Regions from separate parts of the Micromonospora sp. NPDC049366 genome, predicted to be linked through region 4. Evidence: riboswitches for the same ligand, from Rfam matches in the RefSeq annotation. Region 4 holds a riboswitch; each other region holds the start of a gene.
The links. A riboswitch is a leader RNA that binds a small molecule or an ion and turns the genes downstream of it on or off. The one in region 4 is predicted to bind S-adenosylmethionine.
Positions count from the first base shown of each region.

Region 1: linked by a shared signal. The riboswitch ahead of thrC (threonine synthase) and the one ahead of ACIBTV_RS29520 (hypothetical protein) in region 4 are both predicted to bind S-adenosylmethionine.
Region 2: linked by a shared signal. The riboswitch ahead of ACIBTV_RS01435 (aminotransferase class V-fold PLP-dependent enzyme) and the one ahead of ACIBTV_RS29520 (hypothetical protein) in region 4 are both predicted to bind S-adenosylmethionine.
Region 3: linked by a shared signal. The riboswitch ahead of ACIBTV_RS15655 (ABC transporter substrate-binding protein) and the one ahead of ACIBTV_RS29520 (hypothetical protein) in region 4 are both predicted to bind S-adenosylmethionine.

Region 1 covers NZ_JBITMV010000001.1:289,766-295,180, forward strand. Annotated here, with positions in the region: gene ACIBTV_RS01345 (DMT family transporter) at 12-989, shown strand; SAM riboswitch class I at 1,060-1,194, shown strand; gene thrC (threonine synthase) at 1,206-2,492, shown strand; gene ACIBTV_RS01355 (GNAT family N-acetyltransferase) at 2,838-3,857, shown strand; gene ACIBTV_RS01360 (hypothetical protein) at 3,847-5,415, opposite strand, start outside.
Region 2 covers NZ_JBITMV010000001.1:311,822-317,236, reverse strand. Annotated here, with positions in the region: gene ACIBTV_RS01455 (AI-2E family transporter) at 1-672, opposite strand, end outside; gene ACIBTV_RS01450 (co-chaperone GroES) at 822-1,160, shown strand; gene ACIBTV_RS01445 (hypothetical protein) at 1,286-1,453, shown strand; gene ACIBTV_RS01440 (PrsW family intramembrane metalloprotease) at 1,555-3,033, opposite strand; SAM riboswitch class IV at 3,057-3,179, shown strand; gene ACIBTV_RS01435 (aminotransferase class V-fold PLP-dependent enzyme) at 3,226-4,485, shown strand; gene ACIBTV_RS01430 (aromatic acid exporter family protein) at 4,506-5,415, opposite strand, start outside.
Region 3 covers NZ_JBITMV010000009.1:247,320-252,734, forward strand. Annotated here, with positions in the region: gene ACIBTV_RS15645 (glycogen debranching N-terminal domain-containing protein) at 1-854, shown strand, start outside; gene ACIBTV_RS15650 (nuclear transport factor 2 family protein) at 864-1,280, opposite strand; SAM riboswitch class IV at 1,517-1,629, shown strand; gene ACIBTV_RS15655 (ABC transporter substrate-binding protein) at 1,888-2,757, shown strand; gene ACIBTV_RS15660 (amino acid ABC transporter permease) at 2,802-3,581, shown strand; gene ACIBTV_RS15665 (amino acid ABC transporter ATP-binding protein) at 3,578-4,321, shown strand; gene ACIBTV_RS15670 (sugar phosphate isomerase/epimerase family protein) at 4,392-5,213, opposite strand; gene ACIBTV_RS15675 (dihydrodipicolinate synthase family protein) at 5,306-5,415, opposite strand, start outside.
Region 4 covers NZ_JBITMV010000029.1:654-6,068, forward strand. Annotated here, with positions in the region: partial or broken gene ACIBTV_RS29510 (hypothetical protein) at 1-336, opposite strand, end outside; gene ACIBTV_RS29515 (TerB family tellurite resistance protein) at 326-1,507, opposite strand; SAM riboswitch class IV at 1,800-1,920, shown strand; gene ACIBTV_RS29520 (hypothetical protein) at 2,244-2,543, shown strand; gene ACIBTV_RS29525 (helix-turn-helix transcriptional regulator) at 2,660-3,523, opposite strand; gene ACIBTV_RS29530 (SDR family NAD(P)-dependent oxidoreductase) at 3,729-4,586, shown strand; gene ACIBTV_RS29535 (transposase) at 4,839-5,129, shown strand.

The sequences.
Region 1 (5,415 bases), on a different contig from region 4:
AGGAGTCGAGGATGCGTTCCCGCGCCGCCGCCTTCCCGCTGCTCGCCGCGCTGAGCTGGGGGGTGATGTTTCCCGTCCTGGCCAGCGCACTGGACCGGGTCGACCCGCTCAACCTGACCACCGCGCGCTACCTGCTCGCCTCCGTGGCCCTGGTCGCCCTGCTGCTGCTCCGCGAGGGGCGGGCCGGTCTCCGCCCGGCGGGCCGGGGCGTGGAGCTGGCCGTGCTCGGTGTCGTCGGCTTCGCCGGCTTCAACCTGCTCACCAACCTGGCCCTGGAGCACGCCGCGCCGCAGCAGGTCGCCCTCTTCGTCGCCACGACCCCGCTGGTCACGCAGCTCGTCCGCTGGGCCTGGGACGGCGTACGCCCGCGGCCCGCCCTGCTGGCCCTCTCGCTGGTGGCGCTCCTCGGTGTCGGTCTGGTGATCACCCGCGGCAGCCTGGCCGGGCTCGGGCAGTTCGGTCTCGGCGGGCTCATGATGATCGGCGCCGTCGTCGGCTGGGCGATCTACACGCACGGGGCGGGCCGGTTCGCCGGCTGGTCACCCCTGCGCTACACCACGCTGACCGCGCTCGCCGGCACGATCGCGATGCTCGCCGGAAGCGTCGCCGCCGACCTCGTCGGGGTCCAGCACGCCCCGTCCGCCGCCGACCTCGGCGCGGTCTCGCCGCAGCTGGCGTACGCCGTGGTGGTGGGCGCGGTGATCGCCGTGCTGGCCTGGAACACGGGGGTCCAGCGGCTCGGCGCGGCCAACGCGGCGCTGTTCATGAACCTCGTCCCGGTGACCACCTTCGCGGTGCAGATCGCCCGCGGTTACCGGCCGGGCCCGGTCGAGCTGGTCGGCGCGGGGCTGACGATCGCCGCGCTGATCGCCGCGAACCTGGTCAACCGGTCGCGCGGCGGCGCGTCACCGCGGGTGGTCGAGCAGCGCGGAGCCGCCGTCACCGATCCGGTCGCGGTCGTCGACCCCGTGGCGGTGGTGAGCCGCTGACGGCTCACACCGTGGGAACCGCCGGAGGGCGGGGCCGGGTGGGCGCTTAGACTCGGTCGTACAACTGAATACCTCATCCAGAGGGGCTGAGGGATACGGCCCGACGACGCCCCGGCAACCACCCCGCGCGCTCACCGCTGAGCGACGGCGGGGCAGGTGCCAATTCCGTCCCCGCCGCACGGTGCGATGCGGGGAAAGATGAGAGGACTCCTCGACATGACGTCGACGATCGCCCCGTCCGGCATCGACACCACCGCCAGCCCCGCCCGCGCCCTGGTCTGCCGGGCCTGTCAGGCCCGCTACCCGCTCGCCGCGCAGCACGCCTGTTACGAGTGCTTCGGCCCGCTGGAGGTCGACTACGACGCGGCCGCCCTGGCGAGCGTCACCCGGGAGCAGATCGAGGCCGGGCCGCAGAACATCTGGCGGTACGCCGGGCTGCTCCCCGCCGGCCAGGACCCGGCCACCCGGGTCACCCTGGACCCCGGGCTCACCCCGCTGGTCGCCGCCCCGCACCTCGCCGCCGAGCTGGGCATCACGGCGCCGCTGTGGGTCAAGGACGACAGCGCCAACCCCACCCACTCGTTCAAGGACCGGGTCGTCTCGGTGGCGCTCACCGCGGCCCGGGCGCTCGGCTTCCAGCGGTACGCCTGCGCCTCGACCGGCAACCTGGCCAACTCGGTGGCCGCCCACGCCGCCCGTGCCGGGGTGCCCTCGGTGGTGTTCATCCCGTCCGACCTGGAGCAGGGCAAGGTCGTCACCACGGCGGTCTACGGCGGTGACCTCGTCGCCATCGACGGCTCGTACGACGACGTGAACCGGCTCTGCGGCGAACTGGTCGAGACGGACGAGTTCGAGGACACCGCGTTCGTCAACGTGAACGTGCGGCCCTACTACGCCGAGGGGTCCAAGACGCTGGGCTACGAGGTGGCCGAGCAGTTGGGCTGGCGGATCCCCGCCCAGGTGGTGATCCCGATGGCCTCCGGCGAGCTGCTCACCAAGATTGACAAGGCGTTCTCGGAGCTGGTCGAGATCGGGCTGGTCGAGCCGCCGGCCGGCGGCTGGAAGGTGTTCGGCGCGCAGTCCGCCGGCTGCAACCCGATCGCCACCGCGCTGCACGCCGATAGCGACACGATCAACCCGGTCAAGCCGACGGGGATCGCGAAGTCGCTCAACATCGGCGACCCGGCCGCCGGCCTCTACGCGCTGGAGGCGGTGCGCCGCACCGGGGGCTGGATGGAGTACGTCGACGACGACGAGATCCGCGAGGGCATCCGCCTGCTGGCGCGTACGACCGGCGTCTTCGCCGAGACCGCCGGCGGGGTGACCGTCGCGGTGCTGCGCAAGCTGGTCGAGTCGGGCAAGCTCGACCCGGCCGCCGAGACGGTGGTCTTCAACACCGGTGAGGGGTTGAAGACCATCGACGCCGTCGCCGGCCAGGTGGGCCCCACCCACCGGATCCGCCCGTCGCTGCGGGCCGCCCGCGACGCCGGCCTGCTCGGCTGACCCGCGCCCCCGGTCTGATCGACCCCCGTGACGCGGTGCCCGGCCCGGGCACCGCGTCCGGGAGCCTCGGCTCGATCGTGCCGGCTCGCCCGAGCGGGGGATCAGGCCGTTCCGCCGGGTAACCGGCTTTTCGCTCTGGGTGCGGAAAACCCACCGCTAAGGACTTGACGGCAGGAACCGGACGGCGCAAGATGCTCCGTGCGGGAGGGCATTTCGCCGAAGACTTTTGAAGTTCTTGCGACCCAACGCCGGAGGCGTTGTGCGAGTGTCCCTCCCGACCAGCCTCCGATCGGGCCAGCGAAAATCGCTGGCCCGATCGTCGTCTCGGGGCGCACCCTACCCGCCATGAGCATCACGATCGCGCCGTTCGACGCCGCCGATCCGGCCGCGATCGACGAGGCCTACCGGATCGGGGTCGCGGCCCGCGACGCCGACGAGCCCGACTTCCCGCCCTTCTGCCGCCGGCGCCTCGACGGCATGCTGCGTCACCCGATGCCCGGCACCGTCACGCTCTGGGCGTTGGCCCGGCTCGACGGTGTGCCCGCCGGCCTCTTCACGCTGGACCTGCCCCAGCTCGACAACACCGAGAACGCGACGGTGGAGCTGATCGTCCACCCCGACCAGCGGCGGCGCGGGGTGGGCCGTGCGCTGCACGAGCACTGCGTCCGGCTGCTGCGGGAGCAGGGTCGCAAGCGGGTGGTGGGCATGGCGGTCTCGGCGCTGCCCGGCGGCCCGGCGCGCCCGACGGCGGGTGCGGCGTTCGCCGCCGCGATGGGCGCCCAGCCCGCGCTCGCCGAGGTGCGCCGTCGGCTCGACCCGGCGACGGTCGATCAGACCGCTCTGGACGAGTTGCTGGCCGAGGCCCGGGCGCGGGCCGCGGGCTACCGCACGGTCCGTTGGCACGGCCGCATCCCGGAGGAGTACGTGGCCGACATCGCCTACCTCGACGGGCGGCTGTCGACCGACGCGCCGATGGGCGACCTGACGTGGGAGGCCGAGAAGGTCGACGCCGAGCGGATCCGGGGCACCGAGCGGGCGCTGGCCGCGCGGGGGCGCCGCCAGTACCACGTCGCGGCCCGGCACGAGGCGTCCGGCCGGCTCGTCGCGTGGACGCTGCTCGACGTCGGTCCCTCCGCCGACTGGCACGCGTACCAGCAGATCACCATCGTCGACCCGGACCACCGGGGGCACCGCCTCGGTCTGCTCACCAAGATCGAGAATCTGCGGTACCTGCTCGCCGAGGAGCCGGCGGTACGCGCGATCGACACCTTCAACGCGGCGTCCAACACGCACATGATCACGATCAACGAGCAGCTCGGTTTCCGCCCGGTGGACGGCTGGACCGACTGGCAGTTCACGCTCTGACCGGCGGCCCGGGGCTGCCCGGTGGACCCTCGTCCGTGCCGGGCGGCCGCAGACGTCGCACCAGCTCCGCCACCGTCCGGTCGAAGTCGGCGTCCGGCACGAAGCGGTGCCCCCGGATCGTCGGCGGCACCGTGTCCCCGGGTGGGATGAGCAGCCCGGCGGGGTCGGCGACCCGGCGATCCACCTCGGCGGCGTGGCCGGCGGCGTCGATGCCGAAGACCGGCCCGCCGATCGGGTCGGTCAACCGCCACAGGTTGAGCCAGCGCCAGTCGAGTCGTTCACCCACCTCCCGCAGCATGTCCGGCCCTATGTAGGCGGGGAAGACCCGGCTGTAGAGCCGCCCGAGCGGGGTGCCGTACGTCAGCAACGCGACCCGGGCGCGGGCGGCCGCCGGCAGTTGGAGGACCGTTGCCGCCACCAGCACGCTGCCGTGGCTCTGCCCGGAGAGGACGACGGAGTCACCGCCGGCGGTCAGGTGGTTGATCCGCCGGGTGAGGTCCGGCACCACCCGCTCGGCGTAGCAGGGCGGGGCGAGGGGGTGCGCCGAGCGCGGCCAGAACGTGGCGAGTTCCCAGAGCACGCCGACCACCCGGATCGCGGCGGACCGGTAGGCGAACAGCCCCGCCCCGAACAACACCAGCGCGAACAGCCCGATGATCAGGCCACCCAGGTCCGTCACGAGGATCATCGGGGTGGCCAGGGGATCCCCGCCGAGCAGTCGGGCCACGTCCTCCGGTCCCTGACGTCGCATCGACAACCCGGCGGCGGCCAGGCCCAGCACGTTCAGCGCCGCGTACGCCGCCAGGAACAGCGGGCCGAGACGGTCCGCCAGGCGGGCGCCGATGATCTTGTCGCGTACCGCCCGGACCCGCTCCGGCGCCGCCCGGGCGGCCTCGGGAAACTCCCGCCGGACGATCTCCTCCGCCGCCCGCCGTTGGCGGATCCGCTGGTAATAGCGGGCCACGACGGCGACGACGGCGGCGACCACCAGGGCGGTCGAGACGCCGAGCGCCGCCCAGCGGTACGCGGCCGGTGGCGCCAGCGGCGGCACGTCGGCCGGTGACGGCCGGGCCGGTGTCGGGGTCAAGCCGCGATCCAGGTACTCGGCGATGCCGTAGTTGAGCGCGGAGGAGTACGCCACGGCCAGGCCGATGGCGACCGAGAGCATCATCGGCGCGGCGAGACCGAGCAGGGCGGGGCGGCTCCGCCTCGACGTCCGGGCCGCGACGAGGACCGTGAGCACCACGAGCAGGGCCCACTGGATGCTGAACAGGCGGGCCACCAGACTCTCGTATCCGGGCAGCGCGGCCACGGGAGTCGACGGTCGCCGCGGCAGGGCCGCGTACGCCAGGGTCACGCCGGTGAGCACGAGCCCGGTGGCGCCCGTCAGCCGGACCGCGCGCGGTGACCACAGCCCCCCGCCGCGGTGTTCGATCTTGGGAAGGCAGAGCATCGTCAGCGCGACGACGAGCAGCACGACGGACGCGACGATCAGCGCGTCACCGGCCATCCTGTGCCCGTCCGACCCGAGCGGGGTCAGCACGGCCAGGTTGAGGGT
Region 2 (5,415 bases), on a different contig from region 4:
GGTGGTGGTGGCGGCGCTGGTGAACCGGCCGGTGTTGTCGTCGACCCAGCGCTGCGCCTCGTCGATGTACTGCGTGAGCTGACTGTCGGACAGGTGCAGCGGCCCGGTCTTGAGCCAGTTCTGGATCTGCCGGACGCCCTGCGAGGACTTGTCGCTCAGCTCCGGCACCCCCTGGATGAACTCGTTCACGACCAGGGTCAGCGTGCCGACCACCGCGGCGAGACCGCCGACCAGCACCACCCCCGTCGCCAACGAGCGGGGGAAGCGGGCGCGCAGCAGCCACCCGACGGCGGGGGCCAGCAGCGCCGAGAGCAGCAGCGCGACGGCCAGCGGGATGATCACGATGCGGATCGTGCCGACGATCTTGAGCAGCGCCCAGGCCACCGCGCCGATCACGATCAGGCGCCAGGACCAGGCGGCGGCGATGCGCAGCGCGTGCGGCACATCGGCGTCGTCACGGCTGGAGGTCGAGGCGTGCATGGCGGCGGGCGGCGGGGCGCCGACCACCGTCGCCGTCGGGGGCGCCACCGGGCCCGGCGACTCCGGCGTGGCCAGCTCGGCCCGCGCGGGTGCCTCGTCGACCCTGTCGCGCCCGGACCGCACCGTCTCCCGTCCCGACTCGTACGCGCGGCGCAGCCGGCCACGTACCCGCTCGAAGCGGCTCAAGCGCACCTCCTGGCAAGACGACCGTCCGCCCACGGCGACAGGTCGGACAGCATACGCCGACCCGCACCACCGTAGGACAGTTTCGCCACACAGTGCCCCGCTCACCACCGCCCCAACCACGGGCCGGGCCGGACGCGCACGGTAGCGTCTGCGGCGTGACCGCCGACAAGACTCTCGACTCCGGCCTGCCGATCCGCCTGCTGCACGACCGGGTGCTGGTCCGCATGGAGGGCAGCGAGGGCGAGCGCCGCTCCACCGCCGGCATCGTCATCCCGGCCACCGCCGCCGTGGGTAAGCGGTTGGCCTGGGCGACCGCCGTCGGGGTGGGTCCGAACGTCCGCTCCATCGTCTCCGGCGACCGGGTGCTCTTCGACCCCGACGACCGCTCGGAGGTCGAGCTGCACGGCCGGGGCTACGTGCTGCTGCGGGAGCGGGACGTGCACGCCGTCGCCGCCGAGCGGGTCGAGAACGACTCCACCGGCCTCTACCTCTGAACCGCTTCCGCTAGACCGCGTCCCGGGGCACCGTCGGCGGCTTTTCCCGCCTCCGCCGTCCCGGACGTCGTTTGCGCCGCTCCCCGCCGGGAAGCCAGCCGCACCACCGGCCCTGGGGAGGGACGATGCCCGAGTGGATTAGGAAGCTGTTGTTCTGGGGCTTCATCGCGTTCCTGATCTACTTCATGGCGTTCCGACCGGACGGCGCGGCGGCGGCCTTCAAAGCGATCGGGGCGGGCCTGGTGGCGATCTTCCAGGGCCTCGGAGACTTCCTGACCGGTGTGATGACCTGAGCCCGCCGCGCGCTCGGCGACGCCTCGGTCGAGCCCGCCGCACCGCCAGCAACGCGACGGGCCCCAGGCGCACGATGGGCCATCAGGAGTGCGACGGGCCGTCAGGAGCGCGCCGGCCAGCCGGGCGGCGGGCCGTACCAGCCCGGGCCGGGGTGACCGACCGGCGGCGGAGGCGGCGGGGCGGGCAGCAGCACCGGAATCGGCACCACCGGCTCGTCCGGCGCGTCGACCGGCCGCTGGGAGCCGTCCGGGAAGCGCAGGTGGTAGCGGTTCCCGTCCCACACCCCCGTCGGCGCCTGCGGGTCGCGCCCGGAGAAGAACGACCGGTACGCGACGAGCGCGTCCAGCAGTTCCCGCTCCTCCCGGGCGGTCCGGTCCCGGTCCGTGGCCCGGGTGTCCAGCCCGCGTAGCGAGCCGTCCCGCAGCAGCGCCAGCCGGGTCGCGGCGAACTGGTAGCCGCGCATCGCCTTCACCCCGGCGTCGCCGGCCACCCGCCGCGCCCAGACCCGGGCGGCGTGCCGGCGGCCCAAGCTGCTGAGCGCCGCCACCTCGGGCGGGCTCAGCCAGCCGGCCCGCACGTAGTCCGGCAACCGGCGCTCGGTGAGCCGCCCCTCCCAGGCGCGCAGCCAGATGGCCAGCCCGACGGTGCCGAAGAAGACCGGGACCATCACACCGAGAAAGCCGTACAGCATGATCAGCGGCTGGCCGGTGGCCTGGGTGAGCGTCGGCAGGAGGTTCCAGGTGCCGTGCAGCATCATCGCCAGCAGCAGGCCGGCGATCGGGGCGAGCACCCGGACCCGCCGGTCGGCCGTACGCGCGGCGATGCCCAGCCCCACGCCGGTCATCGAGGTGAAGAGCGGGTGGGCGAACCCGAACAGCAGGATCCGGACGATGAAGATGGCGATGACCTGCTGGGCGCCGGTCGCCGGGCCGAACCGCTCGGCACCGGACGCGAAGCCGTATCCGCCCAGGTAGAGGATGTTCTCCACCATCGCGAAGCCGACCGCGGACAGCCCGCAGTAGACCAGCCCGTCGGTGATGCCCGACCACTCCCGCCGCCGGAAGACGAGCAGCAGGATCGGCCCGAGCGCCTTGGTCAACTCCTCGATGAACGGCGCCGCCAGCACGCCCGTCAACGCCGCCGGCAGGCCGAAGTGGGCGAACTGGCGGGCGGCGAACTCGTTGACGGTCAGCGACGCCGCCGTCGACACGAACGCGCCCCAGGCGAAGCAGAAGATCAGGTACTTCAGCGGCTCCGGCTCGTAGCGGTCGAGCCACAGGAAGCAGGCGACCAGCACCGGCACCGGCAGGACCGCGGCGACGACGCCGATGAGCAGCGCCTCCAGGCCGAGGCTCTCGCCCAGCGTGTAGACCATGAACACCGCGCAGGCGGCGATGAGGAGCACCACGGCCGCGAGCACCAGGAATCGCCGCCAGCTCAGCCGGCGCAGCGGCATCCGGGGCGTGCCACCGGGCGCGGGTGGGCCCGAGGGCACGGTCGGCGACGGCGGGGCTCCGCCGGGCGTGGGGTCGGCCATGCGGTCAGCGTAGTGGCCGCCGGCTCCCTGTTCCGGTCGCATCGGTGGCCGCTATGCTCAGCACAGGTCACGAGCGCCAGCGTCAAGCCCCGGCTTGCTGGCCGGCAACCCTCGTCGAGGTTCGCGGTGGGGTGCCCCGGGTGATGACCGGGCCCGGCCCCGATCCGCGAGCCGGGCAAGCGCGGACCCCGTCCCCATGTGCGCCCGGGGTCCCGGCCTCCGGGAGGTTCCGGCATGACCGTCACCCTCGTCCCCGCCCCTGTCGTCGTGTCCGACCCGGCCCTCGCCGGATCGCTCGACGTGCTCGGCGTGCCAGGTGAGATCAACCTCGACTACGCCGCCACCGCGCCGTGCGCGCGGGTCGCCGCCGACGCGGTCACCGCGCTGCTGCCGTGGTACGCGAGCGTCCACCGCGGTGCGGGGGCGCTCTCCCGCCGCTGCACGCTCGCCTACGAGCGGGCCCGGCAGACGATCGGCGACTTCTTCGGCGCCCGCACCGACGACCACGTGATCTTCACCCGGAACACGACGGACGCGCTCAACCTGCTCGGCCGCGCCCTGCCCGCCGGCACCACCGTGGTCACGTTCGCCGGCGAGCACCACGCCAACCTGCTGCCCTGGCCGCGCGGCTCGGTCCGGCTGCCGGTGCCGGCCGACCCGGGTGAGGCGGTGCGCGCCCTCGACGCGGCGCTCGGCGAGCTGCGCCGCGCCGCGAACCCGGGGCTGCCCGTGCTGGTCGCGGTCACCGGGGCGAGCAACGTCACGGGTGAGCTGTGGCCGGTGGCCGACCTGGCCCGGGTGGCGCACCGGCACCGCGCCCGGATCGCCGTCGACGCCGCGCAGCTCGCCCCGCACGCCCCGGTCGACCTGCTCGCGCTGGACGTCGACTATCTGGCCGTGTCGGGGCACAAGCTCTACGCCCCGTTCGGCGCCGGAGTGCTGATCGGGCGGGCCGACTGGCTGGACGCGGCGCCGCCGTACCTGGCCGGGGGCGGTGCCACCGTCCGGGTCGGCGCGGCCACCCACGACGTCACCTGGAACGTCGGGCCGGCCCGGCACGAGGGAGGCACCCCCAACCTGCTCGGCGCAGTGGCGTTGGCCGCCGTCTGCGACGCCCTCGCCGGCGCCGACCGGGACGCGCTGCACGCCCGGGAGCAGCGGCTGCTGGCCCGGCTGCGGGAGGGGCTGGCCGCCCTGCCGCACGTCGTCGAGCTGCGCACCTTCGGGCCGGAGGCGCCCCGGGTGGGCATCGTCTCGTTCGTCGTCGCCGGGCGGGACTCCGCTGACGTCGCCGCCGAACTGGCCGCGCGGTCCATCGGCGTACGCGACGGGCTGTTCTGCGCCCACCCGCTGGCCCGGCGGCTGCTCGGCGAGGCGGCGGCGCGCAGTGGTCGGCGGGACCTGCCGCCGACGGCGCTGCGGGCGAGCATCGGTCTGGGCAGCACCGAGGAGCACGTCGACCGCCTGGTGGCGGCGCTCGCCGCGCTCGACTGACGGCCGGGGCGGGGCGGGGCTCAGCCGATGGGAGGGGCGACGGGCGCCTTCGGCCCGCCCCCGTCCGGTTCGGGCCCGGTGCCCTGCGGCGTCTCCTGGTCGCCGAAGGAGTTCCGGACGAGCCGGTTGGCCTCCTCCTGCTCGATGCCGGTGGCGACCAGGAGATCGCTCGCCGTCGTACGCACCTGGGCGATCACCACGCTGCCGGAGAAGCCGACCCCCTGGGCGTACGCCCGGCCGGCCTCGCTGACCGCGCGGAGTGACCGCTCGCGGGCCTTCTGCGGCTCCTCGCCGGCGGCGAACTCGTGCTTCATCAGGCGGACCGACTCGGCGAGGTGGTCGATCGCCTCCGGCATCGGCTCCGGGATCGGCTCCTCGTCCTCGATCAGGGTGACCGACCGGCGGATGAGGGTGCCGCTGTTCCGCATCGCCCGGTCGATCGGGTCGGCCGCCTCCGCGTAGTGGGTCAGCTCGTCTCGGCGGTGCCAGCGGGCCGGCGAGAGGATGGCGGTCTCCTTGGCCCCCTCGATCGCCTCACCGAGGGTGGCCAGTTCCTGTTTGTTGTCGCGGAGCCGGTCGAGGGCCCGCTGGGTGGCGTTCCGGTCCCGTCGGCGCAGCCCGTCGGCGGCCATGTCGAGCTGGGTGGCGAGCAGGTCGAGCGCCGGCCGGGCGGCCCGGTTGATCACCCGCCTCGGGTTGAGTGGCAGCAGGATCGCGGTCACCAGGAGCGCGACCCCACCGCCGACGAAGGCGTCGACGAAGCGCGGGATCTCGATGTTCTGCGTGGACGGGCTCAGGGTCACGATCAGCACCGCCGTGGCCGCCGCCTGGATGACGATCGCGACGCTCGCGCCGGCGAAGATCGTCGACAGGATCGCCACCGTCACCACCACGCCCAGTTGCCAGGCCCCGGTGTCCAGCACGTAGATG
Region 3 (5,415 bases), on a different contig from region 4:
CGACGCAGGGCCTGGGCAACCAGTGCTGGCGGGACTCCCACGACGGGGTCCAGTTCGCCGACGGGACCATCCCGACGCTGCCGATCGCGACCTGCGAGACGCAGGGGTACACGTACGACGCGAAGCTGCGGACGGCCGAACTCGCCGCCGGGCCGTGGCAGGACCCGGCGCTGGCCGCGCGACTGCGGACCGAGGCGGCGGCCCTGCGCGACCGGTTCGACCGCGACTTCTGGGTCCCCGACCGTGGCGGCTACTACGCCATCGGCCTGGACGGGGACGGGCGGCAGATCGACTCGATGACCTCGAACATGGGGCACCTGCTGTGGAGCGGCATCGTGCCGCCGGAGCGGGCCCGCGCGGTGGCGTACCAGCTGATGTCGGAGGAGATGTTCTCCGGCTGGGGCGTGCGGACGCTGTCCACCGCCGACCGGGGCTACAACCCCATCGGCTACCACCTGGGCACGGTCTGGCCGCACGACAACGCGCTCATCGCCGCGGGTCTCGCCCGCTACGGCCACCACGATGAGGCGCACCGGATCATCACGTCGATGCTGGAGGCGGCGACGTTCTCCGCGCACCGGCTGCCCGAGGCGTTCTCCGGTTACGACCGCGCGTTCGGCCTGCGGCCGGTCCCCTACCCCACGGCGTGCAACCCGCAGGCGTGGGCCAGTGGGGCGCCGCTGCTGTTCCTGCGTACGCTGCTCGGCCTGGATGCCGTCGAGGGTCGGCTGGTCGTCGACCCGCACATTCCGGAGCCGTTCGGCTGGATCCGGCTCGACGGGCTGCCCGCGTTCGGCCGTCGCTGGAACGTGCACGCCGAGGGCACCCGGCACGAGCTGCGGGCCGCGGAGTGATCCGCGCCGTCAGCCGCGCGGCGGGAGCCGCCAGAGCTCGTTGAAGGCCAAGCTGTCGAAGAAGGCGACGCCGTCGACCACCTTGCCGTCGCGGAAGGTCAGGAACCACGCGTAGGTGTTCTCGTAGGTGGAGCCGTCCACCGTCACCCCGGCACCGTCGAACACGGTGATGACGGTGTTCGCGTCGGCGTCCTCGTAGATCGCCCGCAGGTTCACCGGGCGGTACGGGCTGTCCTCGCCGAACCGGGCGTTGAACGGCTCCATCGCCCGGGTGCGGAAGTCCTCGGCGCCCTGGTAGGTCCCCGCCACCACCGAGTGGCCGACGACCTCCCACCGCATGTCGGGGGCGAAGAGGTCGCTGATCGGCGCGGTGCCGGCGGACCAGTCCGCGAAGGCGCGGGCGACGAGGTCCCGGTTAGCCGTCATGACACGACCACCTCTCTGCGGGCGGGCGGCACGGCGGGGCTCCGTGGCGTGGCGCGACCCCCCTGTCCGCCGGTCTCCACCGCCACTCTATCGACGGCGCGCGGCGGTCGAGGCCGGTCGCGGACACCCACCGGGACCACAACGGCCCGGCGACCGGTCGGCGGCCGGGGTGCGCGGCGTGAGGGTGGTCATAACGGCTGGACGGCAGCCGGTCACGGAGTGCTAACCTCGCCGCAGGTCATGAGTGCCAGCGCGTAGCCCCGGCTTGCTGGCCGGCAACCCTCCTCCGCGGTGGGGTGCCCCGGGTGAGGACCGGGCACCGGAGCGACCTCCGGTGCAAGCGTGGCCTGGTTCCCAGGTCAACAACGACCCAGGAGAGCCGCATGTCCCGCATCACCACCCCATCGTTCGGCTTCGCCGCGCCGCCGGCACTGACCCGGCGTCGGCACGTCGACATGATGTGGGTCTGCAGCGCCGCGTGTCGCCCCGGCGCCCCGCGCTGACGCGCCGCACCTCCTTTTCCTGATCGATCCCGCGGTACGCCCTCCGGCGCACCGTCGGCGGCGCACGTCCGTGCCCCGCCACCGAACACCCTCCGGAGACACCTGTGCGATTCCTTCCTGCCCTGACCCGGGTGGCCGCCCTCGGCGTGGCCGCCGTCCTCGGCGCGACCGCCCTCACCGCGTGCGGCGACGACGCCTCGTCCAGCGCGGCGGACAACCCGTACGGGCTGCTTCAGCCCGGTGTGCTGCGCGCCGGCACCCTGACCGACGCGCCCCCGAACGTGTACCTGAAGGACGGTACGTTCACCGGCTTCGACAACGACCTGCTCACCGCGGTCGCCGGCAAGATCGGCCTGAAGGTGGAGTTCGTCGGCACCGACTTCTCCGCGCTGCTCTCCCAGGTCAACAACCGCAAGTTCGACGTCGGCAGCTCGTCGATCACCATCACCGAGGCGCGCAAGAAGACCGTCGACTTCGGCAACGGCTACGACTTCGGCTACTTCGGACTCGACGTCCCGGCCGGCTCCCCGATCACCGGCTTCGACCAGCTCTCGGGCAAGCGGGTGGTGGTCGTGCAGGGCACCGTCCAGGACGACTACGCCACCGGCAAGGGCCTCGACCCGGTGCGGGTGCCGGACTACAACGGCGCGATCAACCAGCTCAAGGCCGGCACCGCCGACGCCTGGATCGCCCCGGCCGAGATCGGCGAGAAGTCCGCGGCGGACAGCGGCGGCAAGATCACCGTCGCGGCGAAGGAGCTCAGCCCGGCGCCCACGGCGTACGCGGTGGCGAAGGGCAACGACAAGCTGCGCGAGGCGCTCAACAAGGGCCTCGACGAGGTGATCGCGGACGGCACGTGGAGCAGGCTGCAGGCCGAGTACTACCCGGGCCGGCCGGTTCCGGCGGACTTCAAGCCCGGCAGCGGCACGGTGGCGGCTCCGGCCGCGACGGCGTCGGCCTCGGCCGCGTCCTGACGGCAGACGAGTACGAGCGAGCGGGGCGGTAGGAGAGGAACCTGATGGATCCGTTGCGCACCCTGTGGGAGACGTTCTTCGACTGGGAGTCGATGCGCGAGGCGCTACCCGAGATGCTGACCGTCGGGTTGCCCAACACGCTGATCCTGGCGGTCTCCGCCGCCCTGCTCGGCTCGGTGCTGGGCCTGCTGCTGGCGGTCGCCGGCATCACCCGCACCCGCTGGCTGCGCTGGCCGGCCCGCGTCTACACCGACGTGTTCCGGGGCCTGCCGGCGGCCGCGACGATCCTGCTGATCGGCGTCGGGCTGGCCCCGCTCGGGATGCAGGTGTGGGGTCCCGACCCGTACCCGCTGGGCATCCTGGCGCTGTCGCTGATCGCCGCCGCCTACATCGGAGAGATCTTCCGCTCCGGCATCCAGTCGGTCGAGGCGGCCCAGTTGGAGGGCGCCCGCGCGCTCGGCTTCTCCTGGGGTGAGGCGATGCGGGTGGTGATCATCCCGCAGGGCGTACGCCGGGTCCTGCCCGCCTGGGTCAACCAGCTCATCGCGTTGATCAAGGATTCCAGCCTGGTCTACTTCCTCGGCTTGGTGGCCAGCGAGCGGGAGCTGTTCCGGATCGGTCAGGACTACGCGGCGACCACCGGCAACGAGTCCGCGCTCCTGCTGGCCGGACTCTTCTACCTGGCGCTCACCGTGCCGCTGACCCACGTGGTCAACGCGATCGACCGGCGACTGCGGCACGGCCGCCCGGCCGGGGCTCCGGCCGACGACATCGACGACGCCGATTTGGCGCTGCCCGGCGCGGCCGGAGGGAGTCAACGATGAGCACCGACACCAGCACCTCGGTCAGCCTGGGCGTCCGCGACGTCCACCTCGCCTTCGGCTCCCACCGGGTGCTGCGCGGAGTGGACCTGGACGTGGCGCGCGGCGAGACGGCCTGCGTCATCGGACCGTCCGGCTCCGGCAAGTCGACCTTGCTGCGGACCATCAACCGGCTCATCGAGCCGGACCGTGGCGACGTGCTGCTCGACGGGCGCAGCGTGCTGGCCGACGACCCGGACGCCCTGCGGCAGCGCGTCGGGATGGTGTTCCAGCAGTTCAACCTCTTCCCGCACATGACGGTGCTGCGCAACGTCACCCTCGCGCTGCGCCGGATCAGGCGGTTGCCCGAGGAGGAGGCGGTCGCCGTCGCCCGGGCCCAGCTGGACCTCGTCGGGCTGGCCGCCAAGGCCGACGCCCGGCCGGCGCACCTGTCCGGCGGGCAGCAGCAGCGCGTCGCCATCGCGCGTGCCCTGGCCCTGCAGCCCCAGGTGATGCTCTTCGACGAGGCGACCAGCGCGCTGGACCCGGAGCTCGTCAAGGGTGTGCTGGGCGTGATGGCCGACCTCGCGTCCGGCGGCATGACCATGGTGGTGGTCACCCACGAGATGGGCTTCGCCCGGGAGGTCGCCGACACGGTGGCCTTCATGGACCGTGGGGTGGTGCTGGAGACCGGCGAGCCAGCGGCGATCTTCGAGGCGGCCGGGCACCCGCGACTGCGCCGGTTCCTCTCCCAGGTGCTCTGAGCCCGGCCCGGTCGCCCTCGTGGCCGGGCCCCGGCGCGGCCGTGGCGCTGTCGGGGCCCGGCCACGCCGCTCAGCCGTCGAGCACCTCGCTCACGTGGCGGCGGCTCAGCGTCGCCACGACCGCGTCGGGATCGGCGGCCCACACGTCGGCGTTGAAGATCTCCACCTCGATGTCCCCGGAGTAGCCGGCCGCCTCGACGGCCCGGCGCAGCAGCCGAAAGTCGATGTGCCCGTCACCCATCATGCCCCGGGAGAGCAGGGCGTCCGGCGGCAGCGGGGTGATCCAGTCGCAGACCTGGAAGCTCACGATCCGGCCCCGGGCACGCGCGATCTGGGGCAGGACGTCCGGGTCCCACCAGACGTGGAAGGTGTCGACGACCACGCCGACCTGCTCCGCCGGGAACCGCTCGGCGAGGTCGAGGGCCTGGCCGAGGGTGGAGAGCACGCCCCGATCGGCGCAGAAGATCGGGTGCATGGGCTCCAGACCGAGCCGCACGCCGTGCCGGGCCGCGTACGGGACCAGCTCGGCGATCCCGTCGGCGGCCCGCTCGCGTGCCCCGGCCAGGTCACGGGAGCCCTCCGGCAGCCCGCCGACCACCAGGACCAGGCAGGCGGCGCCCACCTCGGCGGCCTCCTCGATGGCGCGCCGGTTGTCGTCCAGCGCGCGGGCCCGGCCGGACGGGTCGGCGGCGGTGAGGAACCCGCCCCGGCACAGGGAGGACACGCGCAGCCCGGCGGCGGCGACGAGGCGCGCGGCGGCGGCCGTGCCGATCGCCTGCACCGGTTCGCGCCACAGGCCGATCGCGGGCAGGCCGGCCCGTACGCAGCCGGCGACCGCCTCGGCCACCGACCACCGGTCGGTGGTCTTCTGGTTGAGGGAGAGCCGGGCCAGTCCCGGGTCACCGGGCGCCGGCGTCGCCGTCCGGGCCGGCCGCCCCGAGGGCACGTCGACGGCGTCGTCCACGGTGGACCGCACCGGGCCGGTCACCGGGTCACCCCGGCGACGTCGAGGAACGCGCGCAGCCGCGCGGCGGCGAGGTCCGGGTCGGGCAGCAGCCGGGCGTCGTCGGCGAGGCGGGCCAGGTCGGCGAGGT
Region 4 (5,415 bases):
AGCTTCGGCAAGCCTGACGAGCTGATCGAAGTCGCCATCCGTCGGGACGATGGGCACGGTGTAACGGGGGCGGCTCGCTGTCTCGACACTCACGGTGGCCGCTGCGCTCGCCTGGCACGCCTGGGCTGGTACGAGGACGCCCAGTGCGTGGAGACGGGCGCGCACCGCGTCGAAGTCGGACTCGACCGAGTCCAGAGTGTCGCTGACGCGAGATTCGCGTTCGAGGACATCCTTGAGGTCGAAATCCACCTGATCGAACAAGCCCCGCAGTTCGGTCAGCGTGACGGCCTGGTAAGCCACGACCGCGGCGGCGGCCGAGAGCTGGTTATCCGACATGAAGCGGCTCCCGGCGTTCGAAGGCCTCCTGACTGGTCTGCAGATTTGCCAGGGCCGACTGGAACGCGGCCAACTCAGCTTTGAGCATGGTCAGGCGTTCCTCGTTCCTCAAGGTCTGGATGAGGTAGGCCTGCACCCGGTGAGCGAGCCCCGCGATGTCGTCGGTGAGCTCGGCCATCGCCTGCTGATGATTCTTGAGGACCTGCTGGATGAGATGCTCGCGTCGATTTTCTCGTTCGCGCTCGTTGGTGGCCAGCACCCAACGCGCCCCCTGATGGACCGCGACCCCGAGAATCACCACGGTGCCGATCCCGGTGACCATCGCGCTCAAACCCAGCAGGCCACCGAACCCCAGGGCCGCCAGACCCGAGGTGATTCCCGCCCCGCTGAGTCCGGAGACGCTGCCGGCAAGACTGACCGCAGCGATCGGGGCACCGAACGCAGCAGCCTTCGCAGCGATGTCCTTGGTGGTGGTTTCCAGCTGGCTGGTCGTGATCTTGCCGGAAGCGAAATCTTCCTCGGCAATCACGAACCGTTCGGTCGCCGCCACGACCTCGTCAGCTGACTCGGGGAACACGAGTGCTGCCACCAGCACAATCCGCTCACGCTCGGCGTCCGCGGCATGCCTGTCAGCACGCGAGATTCGCACCAGATCGCGCACCAGCACCGTGAAGACCGGCTCGCGCTGATCCTCCTCAAGGAGGTCGCGCAATTCGCTGGACAACTTCACCGTGGCGTCGGGGTCGCCGGCGCCACCTACTGCGTCGCGTTGCGCCCCGGTGATCTCCCTACGCAACTCCGACCGTGCTTCGCCGTCGAGGCCGATCGTCGACGCGAACAGGTACAGATTCGCGATCTCGCGAGGGTCGAGGAGGCCGTCGACCAGCGCCAGACTCACCAGCACCCGGCAATAGAGCAACTTCCCGTCCGCGCTGAGCGTGGACAAGTCGCCGACATTGTCGGTGTCGCGCGACGACCACGTCGAGATGCCCTCCTTGACTTCTCCGACCTTCGCCATCACCTGCTCGGCGGACTGCTTCACCTTCTCCTGGGCATCGCCAGCAGCATCCGCGACAAACTGCCTCGCGACGCTCGTGCTGTCGGCGACCACTCGTCCCGCGGCGTCGGCAACGTCCTTCAGCCGCCCAAGCCCAACACCACGAAGGTCCATCGCCATTCCTCTCACGTCTTTGGCGAGAGGCTAACGGTGACCACCGACGGGGCGACGTCCTCCCAGCGGCCCAAGAACATCTCCCCATCGGCCAGATTTCGGTGCTCTACGGCCATCGTGCCGCTGCCTCACGGAGCGCCGTGTGCCTGGCGAGCCAGGCGGAGCCGGCGACGCCGAACTGCTCATCCGCACCAGGGCCTCCGGCAGCCAGAGCACCCGCGGTCGACGCGGGCTTCCACCGCGCGCTCCCTCGGGATTGCTCCCGACCTCGCTGATCTCTATGCTGCGTGGGCGTCACGAGTGGTCAGCGTCAAGCCTCCCGGCTTGCTGACCCGGCAACCGCGCCACCCGCGCACGGTGCCCCCGGGAGAAGACCAGGCCGACCGCGAACTGCGGCCCGGCAAGAGCGGGTGCCTTGAGGGCACCAGAAGGCGAGTTCACCGTGCCATTCCACGACGTGGATCTGACCGCTTTCGCGGTCTGCCTGACCTGCGGAAATCTCCGCGGCGGTGGAGGCCCGCGCGAGCAGCGATGCGGCTGTGAATCACGTACGCCGGACCAGGAGGGACGAGACATCTCCGGCGACCTCGACCTGTGCGTCTTGTGCGTCCGGGACACGGTGACCACCCGAACCAGGTGGTCGTGGTTGGGCTGCGAAACCTGCCGACACGTCTCAGCGGTTGTCGGCCAACGGTACGGCCACCGCAACGCACTGCCGCTGGGGCGGCACTCGCTCATGAACGGCGACGTGGTCCAGCCGTCGACGGCCACGGCGGCCGACGTCGCCGGCTCGCTGATGGCCGCGACGCGACGCTGGAGCGCGCTATTCGAATGGCGAAGTGTGGAGTTCAACCGACTCGCCACGCCGCTGCGCGCAGCGGGCCCGCGGGTGCCACTGGTCGAGTGGCAGCGGCGGTGGCCACCATCGCTCGGGGCGAGCGTTGATGCATTCGACCGCTATGGCGTCGTGCCCGTGCCCGCCGCCCTCAGCAGCCTGCGGCACGCCCAGACCCGATTCCTGTCCACCGCTCGGTGATCGCCGGTCCGGCCGGCTGCTGTTGACGGTGCCGACATCGCCAACAGTCCCGGCCATAGAACAGGTCTACAACCACGATGCTGAATCGGAGGAAGGGCACTTTCGGAACGGGGATTTCAAGCCACCGGCGTGTTCGCCCACTGGGCGAGCAACTTCAGTGCCTCGTGGGATGGGCTGTCTGGTTCGGCGGTGAACACCACGAGGTGCTGGTCGGGCTTGCCGCTGACGTCGAATTGCTGCGAATCGAGGGTGAGCGGGCCGACCAGTGGATGCTGGTAGATCTTGCGGCGCAGTGCGGCGCCGGTCACGTGGTGGCCGCCCCACCATGTGCGAAAGTCCGCGTCTTTGACGGAGAGAGTCCCGACAAGTTCGGCCAGGCGCTGATCGCTCGGGTAGTTCCGGGCCTCCATGCGTAGATAGGCGACGCATTCCTGGGCGGCCCTGGCCCAGTCGGTGTTCAATGCCCGGTAACCCGGATCGAGGAAAGTGAGCCAGATAAGGTTCCGCTGCCGCTCCGGCAGTGCCCCATAATCGGCGAACAAGGCAGCGGCCAGGGGATTCCAGGCGAGGATATCCAGTCTCCGGCCGAATACGTAGGCGGGAACTTCGTACAGGCTATCGAGCAATCGCTGGGTCTGCGGGTCAACCCGCGACGTGGTCTGCGTACGGGATCCTGGGCGCTGTTTCGGCCCTGCGATCGAATGCAAGTACTCCCGGCCGTCGCGGTCGAGACCAAGCGCGTCCGCGAGGGCGTCGAGGACCTCGGGTGACGCACTGGTGACGCGTCCCTGCTCGAGCCGGGCCAGATAGTCCGCGCTGACATTGGCCAGCTGGGCGACCTCTTCACGGCGCAGCCCGGGAACGCGGCGCCGCCGGCCGCCGTCGGGTAGGCCGACGTCCTCCGGCCGGATACGTGCACGACTGGCCCGCAGAAACTCGGCAAGCGGATTGCTCACGGCGGACGCCGGACGATTGGACATGAAACCCAATCTACCCTCGGGCCCCGGCGGATACCTGGGACTGTCTTTCCCATGAAGAACCGAACCTGGTCGGCCCGATACACCACGATGACACTGGGACACGTCAGCAAGCCACCACTCGCCCGGACGCAGCAAAGCCCATAGCGGGCACGAATGTCCGGGCCGGAACTAATAGGAGAGGAAGCCCTCCATGTCGAAAACAATCGTGGTGACCGGTACCGCGACTGGAATGGGCCGGGCCATCGTCGAGAAGTTCGCCGCCGAAGGCTGGAACGTGGTCGCGACGGTCCGCAAGGAGGCCGACCTGACGGTGCACGACGAGTTGAAGCGGGTCAGGACGCTGCTGCTGGACGTCGATGACGAGCAGGCGGCAGGGACCTTCGCGCAGACCGCCGTCGAGCAGTTCGGACAGGTCGACGTCTTGGTCAACAATGCGGGTTTCTACCAGATGGGGCCGGTGGAGGTGAGCAGCATGGACCAGATCCACCGGCAGTTCCAGACCAACGTGTTCGGACTGATCGCGCTCAGCCGGGCCTTCCTGCCGATCTTCCGCGCCCAGCGCTCCGGAACGATCATCAACATCTCCTCGTTGACCGCCGAGCAGGGTTATCCGTACAGCGCCGTCTACGCCGCCTCCAAGGCAGCCGTGGCCGCGCTCAGCGAGGGGATGAGCCTGGAGGTGGCCGCCTTCGGCATCGCGGTCAAGGCCGTCCTGCCCGGACAGCACTCCACCCGCATCTTCACGAAGATCGACATTGCGCAGGACGTCCCTGCGGACTACCAGGCTGGAATCGATGCGTTCTTCTCCAAGAACGCGCCAACCGGCTCCGACCCGTCGATCACCGCCGACGTCGTGTACCGAGCCGCCGTCGACGGGGACAACACCAAGGTACGTTACTACTCCGCGCCGGACTCGGCAGCCATTCCCAGGGCCAAGCAGATCCTGGGCACCGACGGCTACTGGGCGGAGTTCCGTAACGCCGTCCTCGCAACGCCCAGTCCGCTGTTCACCGCGCTGATCCCGTCTCCGGGCGAGCAGCCGATCGATTGGCAGATCTCCTGACCACGCGCTGACTCCGCTTGGGGCAGCAGGCGGCTCGATCGGTTGGCCGGTCCGGGCAACTGCCACCGGGACCGGCCAGCGGTCGTCAGCCACGGCTCCCACAGAGTTGACAAGAGTCGTTGCCTGGTCCGTGTACAACGACTGCGACCGGGCGGCGACCTGGATCGCCTGCGGCGAGCCACAAAGGTGGACTGACTCCCTGAGACCGGACACCTTCTGACTTGGCGTCCTGCGGAGGAGGGGGAGACCGCTGTGGCTCGACAGAGCAAGTACCCCGAGGAGTTCCGCCGCCAGGCCGCGGCGCTGGTCCTCGACTCCGGTCGCACGATCCGTGACGTCGGCCGGGAGTTGGGCGTCAACCACGAGACGCTGCGCAACTGGGTCGATCGTTTGCGGCAGGAGCGCAATGGCGACCGGCCCAGCGGCCTGGCCGCTGACGAGCGGGCCGGCTGCGGCGTCAGGTTGCCCACCGGAGCTGGAGAAGAGATCCTGAAAAAGCCGCGGTCGTCTTCGCACGCGAGACGGAGCGGTGAACCGGACTGACGTGTACCGGTTCACCGACGCGGAGAAGACCTACCCGGTCCGTCTGCTCTGCCGCTCTTCGGCGTCGCCCACAGCGCCTTCTACAACTCTCCTCGGCAGGGCCGCCAGCGCGCCCTCGAGCGGGAACGCCACGACCAGCAGCGCGCCGAGATCGCCCAGCAGGCGTGTCCGCGACGCCCGCACCGCCAGGCCGCCACAACAGCCAACGCCGCATCGACTTCGGCAGGCCGGGACCGAGGGCGCCCCGGCGACACCCGCTCAACCCGGGATCGACGTGCGGCACCAC